4 regions of the Paenibacillus sp. CH40 genome follow, and region 4 is predicted to be linked to each of the others. Evidence: riboswitches for the same ligand, from Rfam matches in the RefSeq annotation. Region 4 holds a riboswitch; each other region holds the start of a gene.
What was found. Region 4 has a riboswitch for thiamine pyrophosphate ahead of tenA (thiaminase II). Riboswitches for the same ligand answer to the same signal wherever they lie in the genome.
Positions count from the first base shown of each region.

Region 1: linked by a shared signal. The riboswitch ahead of NLX73_RS05005 (thiamine phosphate synthase) and the one ahead of tenA (thiaminase II) in region 4 are both predicted to bind thiamine pyrophosphate.
Region 2: linked by a shared signal. The riboswitch ahead of NLX73_RS17910 (ABC transporter substrate-binding protein) and the one ahead of tenA (thiaminase II) in region 4 are both predicted to bind thiamine pyrophosphate.
Region 3: linked by a shared signal. The riboswitch ahead of NLX73_RS20290 (ECF transporter S component) and the one ahead of tenA (thiaminase II) in region 4 are both predicted to bind thiamine pyrophosphate.

Region 1 covers NZ_JANAVQ010000001.1:1,136,962-1,141,176, forward strand. The annotation lists gene NLX73_RS05000 (ABC-F family ATP-binding cassette domain-containing protein) at 1-1,535, shown strand, start outside; TPP riboswitch at 1,629-1,737, shown strand; gene NLX73_RS05005 (thiamine phosphate synthase) at 2,002-2,595, shown strand; gene thiO (glycine oxidase ThiO) at 2,659-3,807, shown strand; gene thiS (sulfur carrier protein ThiS) at 3,804-4,007, shown strand; gene NLX73_RS05020 (thiazole synthase) at 4,010-4,215, shown strand, end outside.
Region 2 covers NZ_JANAVQ010000006.1:53,205-57,419, reverse strand. The annotation lists gene NLX73_RS17920 (bifunctional 2',3'-cyclic-nucleotide 2'-phosphodiesterase/3'-nucleotidase) at 1-1,203, opposite strand, end outside; gene NLX73_RS17915 (pyridoxamine 5'-phosphate oxidase family protein) at 1,425-1,859, opposite strand; TPP riboswitch at 2,130-2,239, shown strand; gene NLX73_RS17910 (ABC transporter substrate-binding protein) at 2,432-3,475, shown strand; gene NLX73_RS17905 (hypothetical protein) at 3,483-3,665, opposite strand; gene NLX73_RS25005 (hypothetical protein) at 3,719-3,853, shown strand; gene NLX73_RS17900 (MTH1187 family thiamine-binding protein) at 3,979-4,215, shown strand, end outside.
Region 3 covers NZ_JANAVQ010000008.1:72,214-76,428, reverse strand. The annotation lists gene NLX73_RS20300 (polynucleotide kinase-phosphatase) at 1-1,161, shown strand, start outside; gene NLX73_RS20295 (TatD family hydrolase) at 1,182-1,979, shown strand; TPP riboswitch at 2,024-2,133, shown strand; gene NLX73_RS20290 (ECF transporter S component) at 2,383-2,979, shown strand; gene NLX73_RS20285 (ABC transporter ATP-binding protein) at 2,979-4,215, shown strand, end outside.
Region 4 covers NZ_JANAVQ010000005.1:271,961-276,175, reverse strand. The annotation lists gene NLX73_RS17240 (NAD-dependent malic enzyme) at 1-1,619, shown strand, start outside; TPP riboswitch at 1,712-1,814, shown strand; gene tenA (thiaminase II) at 1,951-2,640, shown strand; gene thiM (hydroxyethylthiazole kinase) at 2,715-3,557, shown strand; gene thiD (bifunctional hydroxymethylpyrimidine kinase/phosphomethylpyrimidine kinase) at 3,554-4,215, shown strand, end outside.

The DNA.
Region 1 (4,215 bases), on a different contig from region 4:
AAAATGTATCCCACAACTTTGGGGACCGCGCATTATTTAAAAATGTTTCCTTTCGATTGCTTGCGGGGGAACGTGTAGGTTTGGTAGGAGCTAACGGTGTTGGTAAATCGACACTCATGAACATTCTCACTGGAAAATTGCTTAAGGATGAGGGTAAAGTGGAATGGACTCCACGTGTACGTTACGGTTATTTGGATCAGCACACCAAGCTGACACCGGGCAAAACGGTACGTGATGTATTAAAAGACGCCTTTCTTCCTTTGTTGGAATTGGAAAAGGAAATGATGCAGATTACTGACAAAATGGGGGATGCTTCTCCTGAAGAGTTGGAAGTGTTGCTGGAACAGATGGGTGAAATTCAGGAGCAACTGGATATGGGGGATTTTTACCTCATTGATGTGAAGGTTGAAGAAATGGCGAATGGACTAGGTCTGTCGGCCATAGGACTGGATCGGGATGTATCTGCACTTAGCGGCGGGCAACGAACAAAAGTGCTTCTTGCCAAGTTGCTGTTGGAAAAGCCGAATGTCCTGCTGTTGGATGAGCCTACCAACTATTTGGATGTAGAGCATATTGAATGGCTTACGCGCTATTTGAAGGATTATCCCTATGCTTTTATCCTTATTTCACATGATACTGAGTTTATGAACCAGGTCGTTAATGTTATTTACCATCTTGAATTTGCCAAGATGACCCGTTATTCAGCTAACTATGAAAAGTTTCTTGAAATGGCGGATCTGAACAAAGCTCAGCATATTGATGCTTATGAGAAGCAACAGGACTTTATTAAGAAACAGGAAGATTTTATTCAGCGTAATAAAGCGCGTGCTTCTACCTCAGGCCGAGCAAAGAGCCGTGAAAAGCAGCTTGATCGGATCGAACGTATTGATAAGCCTGAAGAAGCCGCAAAACCAACCTTTCAATTCAAAGAGGCACGTGCAAGCGGAAAGACGGTATTTGAGGGTATTGATTTTGAGATTGGTTATACACATGCCCTTTTGCCTAAGATGTCCATGACGATTGAACGTGGCGAAAAAATTGCAATTGTCGGCTACAACGGTGTCGGTAAATCGACATTGCTCAAAACCATATTGGGAAAAATTCCGCCAATCAGTGGAAAAACCTATCAAGGTGATTTTTTGCAGCCCGCTTATTTTGAGCAGGAAGTAAAGGCAGAGAAAATTACACCGATTGACGATGTGTGGAATGAATTTCCGCATTTGAACCAGCATGAAGTACGAGCGCATTTGGCGCGCTGCGGTTTGAAAAATGAGCATATCACACGTCCGCTATCTGCGCTTAGTGGTGGAGAACAGGCTAAAGTCCGTCTTTGCAAACTGTTAATGCGTGAAAGCAACTGGGTATTGTTCGATGAGCCTACCAACCACTTGGATGTAAAAGCAAAGGATGAGCTGAAACGTGCCTTGAAGGAATACAAAGGGACGGTATTGCTTGTATCTCACGAACCGGACTTTTACGAGGATTGGGTAACCAAAACGTGGAATGTGGAAGAGTGGTCAAGTAAAGTTAACTAAAATCAGTTAAATCCAGTTCTGCATATTTCACACGAAGTGGGGTTTGCAGAATTAGGAAAATATGCTAAGCTATCTATAGCTTATACAATAAAATAGTCACACTAGGGGAGCCGCCGATGCGGCTGAGACGGAATAAATGGATTTCGGACCCTTTGCACCTGATCTGGGTTATGCCAGCGTAGGGAAGTGAGCGCCGTACAAACAAGGCAACACCATCTTTATTTTGTTTGTGCGTGGGACGATACACGTATACGGATATCATGGTCCGTTCGATTATTGGACGTTCGTTAAACCACTTCCTTGGGGAAGTGGTTTTTTTGCGTTTCGTTCATTTTAAGTTGTTCGAGCTTCCGTAGACGGATTCACATACAATCCCCTTTCATTACTGCTGGTAGACGTGGCTGCTAAGCTTAGATCCTTTAATCCAATGTGAGGTGAAGACAAAATCGAATTACACGCAATTTCGATGGAAAAGGGCACTTTTGCACAAGCCGCCCGAGTGGCTGCTATGATTTGTCCGTATGTTCATTATGTACACGCACGTTTAAAACAGAATGGTGCCTCTGCATTGCTTTCTTTGACTCGCAGCATGGTGGAGCAGGAAGTTCCTTTGCAACAAATTGTAGTAAATGATCGTGTGGATGTAGCTTTACTTACTTTGGTTGGAACCGTCCAGCTACCAGCTAATGGATTACGTGTTGTGGATGTGAAAAGCCTACTTTCAAAGAGTACACGCTGTGGAGTGTCTGTGCATTCCTTGGAGGAGGCGCAGACTGCCGAGCAGGCAGGAGCAGACTATGTACTTTATGGTCACGTATATGAGACCCATTGTAAGCCCGGTATTGTACCGCGGGGTTTAGCTCAGCTTGAACATATTTGCAGGCTGTCGAACATTCCGGTGATCGCGCTGGGCGGCATACAACCGCACCATATCCCGGAGCTTTATATGGCCGGAGCAAGCGGAATTGCGGTGATGTCTGGTATATGGGAGGCTGAGTCGCCCGTTGCAGCTGCGATGGAATATAGGCGAATGGCAGATCTTGTAGTTCACAGCCTGTAGCGAGAAAACGAGAGTAGAGGCAAGCTGAAAGCAGAATGTTTATGGAGAGGAGACACGGAACAAATGCTAAAGATACACACAGAGGCAAGAGCGATAGGACATGCTGAATGCTTGGTCATAGGTGGAGGTGTCATCGGCAGTTCCATTGCTTATCATGTGGCCAAGGAGGGAAGAAGTACGATCATGCTGGAACGATTGATCCCGGGTGAGGGAGCCTCAGGAGCAGCAGTTGGAATGCTGGCAGCGGAAAGTGAAGAGTTCACCGACTCTGAGCTGGCACGATTTGCTCGCAAAAGTCGAGATGCATTCCCTGAGCTTGTCTGTGATCTGGAGCGTTTGTCGGGTATTTCGGTGGAATTCCGTACAGAAGGATTTGTGACCCCTTTCCGTACGGAAACCGAAGGCCAAAAACGCTGGAAAGCTGCTAAAACGCGAGAGGATGATTGTCCTATCTGGTGGGATGCGAGGGAATTGGCCCGACGAATTCCAGGTTTGGATGAACAAGCGATCGGAGCAATATATCGTTCAAAGGAGACACAAGTGGCTCCTGTCCAGCTTTGTCGTGCTTATGCAGGTGCTGCTGCGGTGCTGGGAGCAACGGTATGGTCTGGTACACGGGCAGAGCAACTGATCATTCAGGATGGTCGAGTTTGCGGTGTCCGAACAGATAGCGGCTTTTTTTCCTGCGATCAGGTCATTATTGCTGGAGGCTTGGATAGCATGAAATTACTGGCGCAGGTTGGGTTTGAATATCCACTTTATCCGGTCAAGGGCGAAGCGGTAGCGGTCTCCTTGAAGGATCACCCATTAGAATACACCATTTATGCTGATGATATTTACCTCGTGCCTAAACAGAATAACGAGCTTTGGATTGGGGCAACGAGCCTTCCGCATCAATATGACGAACAAGTGACCGTAGGAGGCTTGGAGGGCTTGCTGGCACGTGCCTCTGCCTGGCTGCCGCGCGTCCGTGAAGCTTCTTTTATACGCACTTGGGCAGGCTTACGTCCGCAGGCTGCATCAGGTCACCCTTTTATAGGCACTGTTCCTGGGGTCGAGGGCGTATATGCTGCAGTCGGGCATTATCGCAACGGTGTCCTGCTGAGTGATGCTACCGGGCGTGCGATGGCAGCTATGCTTAATGGGGCTGGTGCAGCAGAACTTGGGATAAGTAGTTTTTCTTCTGAGCTCCTCAAGGAGAAAAGCTTATGAAGCTGACGATTAACGGCCAGAGCATGACCTTTTCTAATCGAATCACTCATGTGAATCAATTGCTACATGAGCTTGATGTAAAGGTGAAAACCGTAGTGGTGGAGCTGAACCGGCATATATTGAGCCGTGAAGATCATGATGAAGCGGTACTGAAGGATGGAGATTGCCTAGAGATTGTACATTTTGTGGGAGGCGGTTGATTATGTTAACCATTGGAAAAGCATCTTTTACCTCGAGGTTGTTGTTGGGAACAGGAAAATTCTCTGATCTGGATATCCAATCCCAAGCCGTAGAGGCTGCTGAGACGGAAATATTGACGTTTGCTGTACGGAGATTGAACTTGGAGGAACGGGATAAGCAGCATTTTCTCGATATGCTGGATTTGAGCCGGTATACACTTCTTCCCAA
Region 2 (4,215 bases), on a different contig from region 4:
GATTTGAATGGAAGGGTCGTCCTGCACTAATGCAAAATAGCTGGTAATCGGTGCAGTCGTTGTTCCAACAGGTTGACGAATATAATCCAGCGTTCCTTTATGCTCTTCCTTGATCGAATCTGTCAGTTTGTAGTCAGGAGTAAACTGCACAGCCTGGTTTGTGGTACTCACAACCGGACGCACTTCAGACTGAGAATTCGTTACGTGCCACTCATCTTTTTTCTTTTCCAGGCTCAGGTCAATAATTCCCAGATCCTTGCCCCATGAAGAAGCTTCCACGGCCGGCACGCCATTAATGGTTCCCTTATCCAGATCTACGCCGCTCATTTCTTTAAAATCAGGGCCAGGGAAAGATTTATGAGCATGCCCAAACAGAATAGCGTTAATTCCGTCCACCTGGCTCAAATATTTAACGGCATTCTCCATCATTGGCGTTTGTGGCACATCCTCATAACCCGTATGCGCAAGCACGACAATAATGTCAGCACCTTCTGTTTTCATTTGAGGAATAAACTTTTTCGCCGTTTCCACAATATCCTTCGTAACGACCTTATCCTTTAAATTGGCTTCATCCCACTGCATAATTTGAGGTGTGACCAAGCCGATGACACCCACTCTGAGCGCATGCTCTTCACCTTTCTCATCCGTTACCGTTTTATCAAGAATTCGATAAGGGGTAAAATAATTTTTAGTAGCTTGCCCCCCCTTATCAACATAAACATTCGCATTTACGTAAGGAAAATCGGCTCCCTTGAGCGATTTCTCCAGAAAGTCGAGGCCGTAGTTGAATTCGTGGTTGCCCACTGTCGCCGCATCATAGCCCATCAAGTTCATCATCTTGTAGACCGGATGGACACCGCCCTCTTTCTCGAAGGTTTTATTTCTGGCCATATAATCGCCTAATGGATTGCCCTGCAGCAAATCACCGTTATCGAACAGCATGCTGTTTCTCGTTTCACTACGCGCCTGTTGGATCAAACTGGCTGTGCTAATCAGGCCATATTCGTTGGTTTCTTTGTCCGAATAGTAATCGTAGTTCATCAGGGATGCATGAATATCCGTTGTTTCCATGATCCGCAAATTCACTGTAGCGCTATCGCGAGAATTGCTAGCTGCCCAGGTTGGAGCGGCTGAAAACACCAGCATGCTACAAGCTACAACTGTTGCTGTAAACCCTTTAAACCAATTTTTACGAAATAACAAAATATACCCCTCCTCATTAAGGTGTATGCCTCATATACATACTTTTGCACATATATGTAAGCCTTGAACCCACCATTTCTATTTTAATCCAACGCCAGACAAAAGAGTAGTCATTCACTTAAATTATTTATGAAAAAATAATTAATTCTCTCAAAAACAAAAAAACCAGCACACCTCCTAAAAAACTCGGAGATTCACTGGTTTATCCATTTATATTCTCGTTATTTATTCCACACTTGGCGCTCCGTTTGCTGACCCACATACTCAATGCGAGTCGGATTCACGTCCAGAATGACATAATCGGGATCATCCGGTCCGGAAAACCATTCCTTCAAGGAATCGTTCCACACTTGTTTGCGTAGCCCCTCATCAGCTGTAATCTGGACAGTAGCCTCCACTTCTACGACTTCCTTGGTACCGCCAACTTCATAACCCAGCAGTAGATAAGCATTCGGATTATCCTTTAGCTCATCCACTTTATGCGTTTTACGATCTGTCGCCAGATGAATGTTCATTCCATCGTTAAAAAGGGCCATATAGCGTACTTTCGGTTTGCCACCCTCTACCGTACCTAACGAGCAAAATTTGTTGTTATCCAAAGCCTTCACAATGGCTTGTTCTAGTTGGCTACGATCCAATGTTTCCGTTTTACCCACAGTACAACAACTCCTTTTCACGAATTAGAATTCTCTACGGCCATGCCATTGGGCACCAGCCCATCTGAACCTACCTGCGCAGCTGTTCTGAAAATAACATGACCCGATCAGATCGGATTGATGCATGCTCATTTTCAGATCAAAGCTCACAGTAAAAGTGTACCCTGTCGTTCGGCAAATGAACCGCCATCTCTTCCTCCATGCTGGACAGACCCGCATTCAAGGCATATAATCGTCGTAGTAAACCCGAATAAATGAACCCATTAAACCATACAATGCCAGGGGTGCTGGAATCGGCCGGCTGAGAGTGTGTCCCAAGACACTGACCCTTACAACCTGATCTGGGTAATGCCAGCGTAGGAATGCTTAAGCAAGATGTGCCTTTTTTACATAGGACCATCCCTTACTTTGGTATATACAAGCGCAAGCGTCCCGGAACCTCGGGGCGCTTTTTTTGTTGAAGATTAAGTTGTTGGAAAGATTGCGTCCGGCAGATGTTATTTTTATGAAAATGGGGAACATAAGCTGTCTGATTGGACGGATAACGGGTAATTAAAGGAGAGAACACAACGATGAAGCGCATGAAAATGTTAAGCCTGGGACTGATCAGTCTGTGGCTCATGGCCCTGACCCTGACCGCTTGCGGTGGAAGTCCCTCCACATCCCAAGAAGCGGCTCCCGCTACCAACACTCAAACGTCTACTCCGGCAAAGGAGCTCAAAGATGTTAAAGTCGTGCTCGATTGGACACCCAATACGAATCATACGGGACTCTATGTTGCCAAGGACAAAGGATTTTACGAAAAAGCGGGTTTGAATGTCCAAATTATTCAACCTGGTTCAGGCGGAGCCGATCAAATGGTTGCCTCTAATGCTGCACCTTTTGGTATCAGCTACCAAGAAGGCGTCACACAGGCTCGTACGCAAGGCGTGCCGCTTGTATCCATCGCTGCGGTGATTCAGCATAATACCTCAGGCTTCGCAGCCCCGGTAGATCGCGGAATTAAGAGCCCGAAAGATTTTGAAGGTAAAAAATACGGCGGTTGGGGCTCTCCCGTAGAAGAAGCGGTCATGAAATCCATCATGGATTCAGACAAAGGCGATGTGAGCAAAGTGAAGATCGTCAACATGGGCAATGCAGACTATTTTACAGCCGTGAAGCGGGATATCGACTTTGCCTGGATTTTCTACGCATGGACCGGAATTGAGGCCCAGCTTCGAGGTGAGCCATTGGATATGCTGTATGTAAAAGATTATTCCAAAAGCCTCGATTACTATACACCTGTAATTGTGAGCAACGAACAGACAATAAAAAATGATCCAGAGCTAGTCAAAGCGTTCATGGACGCTACCGCACAAGGCTATGAATACACTATCGCCCATCCAGAAGAAGCCGCGAACATCTTAAGCAAAGCTGTACCGGAGCTGGATAAAAAACTGGTACTTGCCAGCCAAAAATGGCTAAGCCCGCGTTATCAGGACGATGCCGCGCAATGGGGTGTGCAAAAAGCGGAGGTATGGCAAAACTATTCGGACTGGATGTACGAACGCAAGCTGCTCAGCAAGCCTTTGGAAGTCGATAAAGCCTTCACAAACGACTTCTTGCCCAAGCGTTGATCATTTGTTAAAACACTAAATAAGACTGAACTAGAGAAGTGAACGAAGCGCCACTACGCAGTCGGATGGTGCTTCCCATCGCTGTTGTACCCAGATTTCTTTTATGAATATCCAGAGGTTGAAATCTGGGTACAAAGGCGAACGCTAACGCTTGTACAGCACCATTCCGCCCACTTCGTTCTCGTTCCACTTGGTTTATTCTTTAGTCTCATAGTGTCTAAGCGCAAAAGCAGGTACGCTTATGTGAGAAAAATACAAAATAACGTACAACCTAGCTTTAAAAATAAGGTGCTTTTTAAGGCGGTTGGCAGCGTAGCGGTTCATTTGAATCTGGAGAAGCGCAGCGTTCGCCTTTGCCGTGGGATTCTTACCTTTTAAAATTTATTCAAAGAATCCCACGGCAACAGCGATCGTAAGATCAAATGAAACGCGAAGCGGTCTCACCCGCTTTAAACCACCCTATTTTCTCAAAACAACTCCACAATAAAGGACAGGTGAATTTCATGGCTAACACACTGCTCAGTATTCAAGTAATCCCTAAAACTCCTAATAACGAGGACTCTTACCCGTATGTAGATAAGGCGATTGAGGTCATTCAGCGCTCCGGCGTCAAACATCAGGTGAATCCATTGGATACGACCATGGAGGGCGAGCTCGACGAGTTGCTGAAAGTGGTTAAAGAAATGCACGAGGCTTTGACGGAAGCGGGCAGTCCCAGCGTCATTTCACAGATCAAAATC
Region 3 (4,215 bases), on a different contig from region 4:
CGCGTACAAGGAGAATGGATCAAATCCGCTATAGATACCGTGTCACATGTGACTGTACCCATGGAGGAGCTGGTGTATATTCCACCGACGATGAGTCCTGCTCCAGCGGTGTCTGCAGAGGCAGGATATCTGGAGCATCCACGTGAGGCGCTGGCTTATTATCGTGGGCAAGGAGTACAAACGATGGTGGCCGAGAAAAAACATATGGGTAGCCGGGCTATTTTGCTATTATTCAAAAACGAACAGGCTGCTGTTCAATATGTAGGCTACCCGACATTGGGCACGATCTACAGTCGGAGCGGGAGAGCTTTCTTTGAACAAAGCCTTGGGAAGCAAGTGCTGGAGAAGCTGAATGTGGATCTACGGACTACTGGATATTTTGAACGGAACCAGACGGATTTTGTGTTGCTGGATGCGGAAATTGTACCGTGGAATCTCAAGGCTCGGGAACTGATTGCTGCACAGTATGCCCATGTGGGGGAAGCAGCTCTGCTGGATCGCAGTAAGCTGGTAGACAAGCTGAAGCAGGCAGAGGTTGCAGGCCGAGAGGTTGGAGACTGGTTGGAGGAAATGGAACAGAAGTACGCGAATGCCGTAACGTTTCAAGAGGCTTTTCAAAAATATTGCTGGGATGTGGACGGTCTGGATGAAATTCGTATCGCACCGTTCCATACGCTGGCACACAGCGGAAAGACTTTTTTCGACCATTCTCATATTTGGCATATGGAGCAAAACCGTGAGCTGGCTGGGCTGTCTTCCCTGTTTATGGAGACAGAGTATCGCGTGATCACGGACGAAGCAAGCGAGGAAGAGGTCATTCGCTGGTGGAACGAGATGACAGAGGATGGTCATGAGGGGATTGTGATCAAACCGGAACGCTTTTTGATGAAAAATCGGGACAAGATGATTCAGCCTGCAATCAAGGTGAGAGGCCGGAAGTATTTGTACATCATTTACGGTATGGACTATCTTGCCCCTGAGAATTTAAAGCGTCTGAAGCAGCGTCGAACGAACAAAAAGGAGCGTCATGCCCTGATGGAAGGAGCGCTTGGTATGGAAGGCGTGGAACGTTTTGTCCGCAAGGATACGGTAGATCGTATTCATGAATGCGTCCTTGCCGCGCTATCGCTGGAATCGGAGCCGATTGATCCGAGATTGTAGTTTGCGAAGGAGGGATTGAGATGGAAAGGGGTACACCGTTAATTGATATTGGTGTGAACTTGATGCACCGTTCGTTTCATGCAGATCGGGAACAGGTGGTAGAGAGAGCCGCGGCTGTAGGAATTTCACCGCTGATTATTACCGGGACCAGTGTCCGCAGCAGTCGGGAGGCTTCTCAGTATGCAGCACGTTATCCGGGCAAGCTGTATGCGACAGCTGGCGTGCATCCCCATGATGCCAAAGACTGCAACGCAGACACGATTCAGCAGCTCCGCCAGTTGGCAGGTCAGCCGCAGGTTGTATCCATAGGGGAATGCGGATTGGACTATAACCGTGATTTTTCGCCACGTGATGTGCAGCGTCGATGGTTTGGGGAGCAAATCCAACTGGCGGGTGAGCTGAATATGCCGTTATTTCTGCATGAACGAGATGCACATGAGGACTTTGTCGCTATGCTTCGGGAGTATCAAGGGCTTGTGGATAAAGCGGTAGTGCATTGTTTTACTGGCACTGAACAGGAATTGCATACGTATGTAGAAATGGGACTGTATATCGGGATCACCGGCTGGATTTGCGACGAACGGCGTGGCAAACATCTGCGTGAACTGGTCAGAGATATTCCCTTGGACCGTCTGATGATTGAAACGGATGCTCCATTTTTGACCCCGCGTAATTTGCCCGTGAAGCCCAAAGAAGGGCGTAATGAGCCCGTGTATCTCGCTCATATTGCTGCTACGGTTGCCGAATGTACAGGTCGAAGCATGATGGAGATCGAAATCGCGACGACGGAGACAGCCAAACGTTTCTTCGGATTATAGGATTGTCAAAGCCATAGATGTGGTATATATTATAGTGAATTAAAAGAGCATTGTCGGGAGCTTGAGAAAGTCAGGCTGAGAGGGTGGCCCTTGCCACTGACCGTAAAATCTGATCTGGGTAATGCCAGCGTAGAGAAACCAAGAACACTATACAGGAATGCCGCTTGTTTTGCGGTTGTCGATAGATTCAATGTATGTCCTAGCATTTTACCTTGACCCTGACTTTGGCTTGGTATCAGTGTAGTAGCTTAGACTACTGGTTATATAAGGCATATCGACGAATGATGTTTTGTATGGTGCTTCACCTTTTACTGCGCATAAAGCTTGCCTGGAGATTCAGCTCCAGACAAGCTTTTTTTATGGCCAAGAGGCCAATTATAAGGAAAAAGGGGAGCACGCAATAATGAATACTGCTGTAAGAGCGTCCAAAGGGTTGAAGCTGACTGATATTTTGGTCACGATTGTGATATCTGTTGTGTTCGGGTTGGTCTACAAAATATGGGGACCTGCCTATGATTTGATGAAACCATTTGGTCTACACGCCGAGCAACTGATGTATGGCATGTGGTTTATGGCAGGCACGTTTGCTTATCTCATCATTCGCAAGCCGGGTGTTGCGATTTTGGCAGAGGTGGCAGCGGCAACGGTCAGCGCTTTTTTGGGAAGCGAATGGGGCATGTCCACCTTGTACTATGGCCTGCTGCAAGGCTTGGGAGCGGAGCTGTTTTTTGCAGCTTTTCTGTATCGGAACGCAAACCTGTGGGTTGCTTCGTTAGCTGCGGCCGGGGCGGCTGTCACTTCTCTGATTTTAGACTTCAGTTACGGGTATATTGATCAGCTATCGACCTGGAACTATGTTTTGTATATTGGATTTCGGATGATTGGCAGTATTGTGATTGCCGGGGTATTCGCGTTCTATCTGGCTAAGGCATTGGAGGTAACCGGAGTTACACAAAGTTTGAGACCTGCAACGGAACAAGATTATAAGGGGCTGGATTGATGAGCCGGGCAACCGAAGATGTGGTGGCTTCGATCACCCGTCTACGGTTGAAATTCCCTGGTGAGCAAGAGCTGCTTTTTCACAATATGTCTTTGTCTGTCCACAAGGGGGAAAAGCTGCTGCTACTGGGACCGAGTGGATGCGGTAAATCAACACTGCTCCAAGTGTTAAGCGGTCTGATTCCACGCACGATAGAAGTGCCCATGAAATGCGATGCTGCTGTAATCCCAAGTGTCTCAGGTATTGTATTTCAAGATCCTGATACGCAGTTCTGTATGTCATATGCAGACGAGGAACTGGCTTTTGTGTTGGAAAATAATCAGATTCCCCGGGAACAGATGCAATCCCGTATTCGCGAGCTGCTGATACAGGTTGGTCTATCGACGGATGATATACACATGCCCATTGGCAACATGTCACAGGGAATGAAGCAGCGTCTGGCGATTGCGTCTGTGCTGGCTATGGAGCCAGAAGTGCTTTTTTTGGATGAGCCCACGGCTTTGTTGGACGAGGAAGGCACCACACAGGTATGGGATACCATTCGCAACATTTCGGTAGACCAAACGCTGGTGATCGTAGAGCATAAAATTAATGAAATCGTCCACGATGTGGATCGGATTGTAGTGCTTTCTGCTCAAGGGGAGATCATTGCGGATGGAAGGGCGGAAGAAGTATTTCATGTGCATCGGCAGGCATTGTCCGAGTATGGCGTGTGGTACCCGGGAGTATGGAATGAATCGTCTTCGCCACGTTGGAGTGAATCAGTGACACAACAGAGTGGTGCGGGGACTGATTTGCTGGAGCTGGAACATTTTAGCGGCCTCCGCAGTTTAAGTCCAGTGATTTATGTGGAGCATGCGCAGGTGAAGCCTGGCGACTGGATTGGCGTGGTCGGTGAAAACGGGGCTGGCAAAAGCTCGCTGCTGCTCTCCATGATGCGTTTACTTCGCACACAGGGACGTTATAGCGTGCGCGGAATTGAGGCAGGCAGTACGGAACAACTGGCAGAGCGTATCGGGTTCGCATTTCAAAATCCCGAGCTGCAATTCGTAGCGCATACCGTACGAAAGGAACTAGAGTATTCGTTACCGAAGAGCTTGTTTAGTGCTGAACAGTGCCGGGAGCGGGTGGATCGGATGCTCGTACAGTTCGGATTGGAGCGGCTGGACGAGCGTCATCCGTATCAGCTTTCATTAGGCCAAAAAAGACGGTTGAGTATTGCTACGGCCATGATCC
Region 4 (4,215 bases):
AAGAAGAACGCAAGGAGCTGGGTTTGGAAGGAATCCTTCCTCCAACCGTCCTTTCATTGGAGAAACAGAGCGTACGGGCATATCAGCAGTTTCTGGCACAACCCACCATGCTGCGAAAAAATGCTTCTCTCAACGACCTTCACAACCGAAATGTCGTACTCTACTATCGGCTGCTAACCGATCATTTGAGTGAAATGCTGCCCGTAGTCTACACGCCGACCGTAGGAACCGCGATTCAAGAATATAGTCACGAGTACAACCGCCCTGGAGGCATATATTTGTCGATAGATAACCCGAACGGTATTGGACAAGCATTCCATAATTCTGGTTTGAGCGGCCATGATGTGGATCTGATCGTCGTGACAGATTCCGAAAGTATTTTGGGAATTGGTGACTGGGGCGTCGGGGGGATTAACATTGCTATCGGCAAGCTTGCAGTGTATACGGCTGCGGCAGGCATTCATCCCGGGCGGGTGCTGCCAATTGTACTAGATGTAGGTACAAATAATGAAAAGCTGCTGAATGATCCACTGTACATCGGAAACCGCCATAAACGGGTTCGCGGAGAAGCCTATAACCAGTTTATTGATACTTTTATCAGCAAAACGTTAGCGCAATTCCCAAAGGCGCTTTTACATTGGGAAGACGTGGGTAGCGTAAATGCACGCCATATTATAGGAAAATACGGTCAAAGCATACTCACCTTCAACGATGATATACAAGGTACAGGAGCGGTGACCTTGGCTGCGATTCTTTCGGCGGTGGGTGTCACCAAGACTCCGCTGCGTGAACAAAAAATACTTGTTTTCGGCCCAGGGGCAGCAGGAATCGGTAATGCTGATCAAATTCGGGGTGCTATGATCGAGGACGGCCTTTCCGCAGAAGATTCCTTCAAGTCCTTTTGGGCCTTTGATTATCGCGGGCTGTTAATGGAAGATATGGAAGACGTATTGGAGTATCAGAAACCGTATGTGCGCAAAAAGGATGAAGTCAGCTCATGGACCCGGTCGGGTGACGGCAAAATACCACTGCTAGAGGTCATCCGTCAGGTGAAGCCTACGATATTGATTGGAACTTCCGGTGTAGCAGGTGCCTTTTCTGAAGAGATCATCAAGGAGATGGCGAAACATGTAGAACGCCCGGTCATTATGCCCATGTCCAATCCTACAAACCTTGCAGAAGCAGTACCCGAGGATTTGATCCGGTGGACCAATGGCAAAGCACTGATTGCAACCGGAAGTCCTTTTGAGCCCGTCACCTATAACGGTACGAAATTTGAGATTGGACAGGCGAACAATGCCTTTGTTTTTCCGGGACTGGGTCTGGGTGCGATTGTGGTTAAAGCCAAAAGGATTACCCCTGCGATGTTTACAGCGGCAGCAGTTGCTGTTGCCAATGGTGTAGATTCGAATACGCCTGGCGGTGCACTACTCCCTCATATCCGAAAATTACGCGAAGTTTCGTACGCTGTTGCGATTGCGGTTGCAAAAGCCGCGATACAGGATCAGGTAGCTCAGGCGCACATTTCAGATGTGGAACAGGCTATACGAGATGCAATGTGGAAACCGGAATATGCCAAGGTCAAAGCTGTGGAAAGTGTAATTCATCACCCTCACTAAGCTCAAAACACCTAACTAGAGGAAATTTCATATTTTGCACACTATGTTTGACATAGCGTATGAACGTATGTACAGTAATAGTCAAAAGAATAGAAGTCCACTAGGGGAGCCGCTATGGCTGAGACAAGAACGTATCTTGGACCCTTTGAACCTGATCTAGTTCGTACTAGCGTAGGAAAGTGGAGCCTTCGTATATAAGCTTTCAAGCGTTTTTTGCGTATTGGGCCTATTGTTGAAGCCGCTCCATTTCTCCGGGGCGGCTTTTTAGCGTTGTTCCGGAATTATATTCTTACAGGACTTCTTGCTCTTCAATTTGATGGAGGTGGGGAAATTGAGTTTTACAGAAGAACTCCGTCGGCAGGCGGACGGCATTTTTCAAGCGATTTTTGAGCACCCCTTTGTGAGAGGTATTGCTGAAGGAAGTTTGACAAGGGGACAGCTGATTCATTATGTAAAACAGGACTTTGAATATTTGAACGCCTACATGCGGATATACGGCATCGCAATCTCCAAATGCACGAATCGGGAGGACATGGCTGTATTTAATGAACAAATCTCTTTTATTCTCCACAGCGAGGTTCATCCGCATCAAAATTTCTGTGCTGTCGCAGGGGTGACCTATGAAGAGTTGCAGGGATATCCGCTCGCTCCGTCGGCTCATCACTATATCCGTCACATGCTGACGGTTGCGCATGAGGGTAGCCTGGGCGAGATCTTGGCTGTGCTGCTGCCATGTATGTGGACGTATGCCGAGATTGGTCGCAGGCTGCTGGATGAAGTAAAGCCGGATGAGTCTCATCCGTTCAATGAATGGATTGGCTTCTATGGAGACCAGCTTGATGATACAACACTCAAGTTCCGAGAACGTGTAGATGCTTGGGCGGAAGACGCAACGACTGCTGAGCAGGAGCGGATGATTGAGCATTTTATACTGAGCTGCCAGCTGGAATATAAGTTCTGGGATATGGCTTATAAGCAGGAAGAATGGCCGGTCCAGATGCAGGCAGCGGTCTTGGAATAGTCAGCCTGGCGATTCGATGCGTGAAGTACGGTTAATGCCCTGTTGAACCACCAACTATAGAGAGGATAATCATTATGAGTACATGGGAAAAAAGTTATTCGGATCTCCTGACGAAGGTACAAAACAGCAAACCCCTCGTTCACAATATGACCAATGTGGTAGTCACCAACTTTACGGCCAACGGTCTGTATGCATTGGGCGCCTCCCCGGTGATGGCCTATGCACCTGAGGAAGTAGCAGATATGGCAAAAATAGCAGGCGCCGTCGTGTTAAACATCGGTACACTGAACCGCGAACTGGTGGATGCCATGATCATTGCTGGACAATCGGCGAATGCACACGGTGTTCCGGTGCTGCTAGATCCGGTCGGTGCGGGAGCAACAAGCTTTAGAACTGAATCGGCACTGCGAATCCTGAGTGAAGTCAAAATCTCATTGGTGCGGGGCAATGCAGCCGAAGTCGCACATCTTGTTGGAGAAGCGCGTGAGATTAAAGGCGTAGATGCCGGTGACAGTGCTGACAGCGGCCATGTCGATCTGGCAATTCGGGTTGCTCGAACGCTCAATACGATGGTTGTCATTACTGGAAAAGAGGACGTCATCACTGATGGGGCCGAAGCACGAATGATTAGCGGCGGAGACGCGCTGCTCACGAAGGTAACCGGAGCAGGCTGCCTGCTGACCTCTGTGTTGGGTGCCTTTGCAGCTGTTGAACCCAACCTGCTGCTCGCAGGTACAGCAGGTTTGGCATTTTACGGTGCAGCAGCTTCTCGAGCCGCAGCACGTACCGCAGAGCTGGGGCCCGGCAGCTTCCAGATTGCCTTTCACGACGAGCTGGCCAAACTGCATACAGGTTCACTAGAGGGGCATGTCTCGATCCATGAAGCCGGAACAACAGCAGCAGGTGGTGCGCGATGACAGACGTTCGTGTACCCAGAGCGCTGACGATTGCTGGTTCGGACAGTGGCGGCGGGGCCGGAATTCAAGCCGATCTCAAAACCTTTCAAGAACTTGGCGTATACGGCATGTCGGCTATTACGGCTATTACCGTACAGAATACCTTAGGAGTCCACGGCGTATATCCGCTACCAGAGGAAGCAACAGCGGAACAGATCGAAGCCGTAGGATTAGACCTTGGAGTGGATGCCCTGAAGACTGGCATGCTGTTTAATGCCGGCATCATCCGTCTTGTGAGCGAGCAGATCCGAAAGTTCGGCTGGAAAAAGGTCGTCGTCGATCCCGTGATGATTGCCAAGGGAGGCGCTGAACTGCTGCAGCTGGAAGCGGTGCAGGCTTTGAAGGACGACCTGCTCCCCTTGGCCCTGGTCGTTACACCGAATATCCCGGAGGCGGAAGCCCTGACAGGGATCAGTATCGATACGATGGAGGATCGCCGCGAGGCTGCGAGACATATTAGCAGTATGGGACCAAAATTCGTTGTGATCAAGGGTGGCCACGCTGACGAGAGCGAGAGCAGCGGACAGATTGTTGACCTGCTTTTTGACGGAACCGCCTTTATAGAGCTGAGCGGCAAGCGAGTACGGACTGTCCATACACACGGAACAGGGTGCACTTT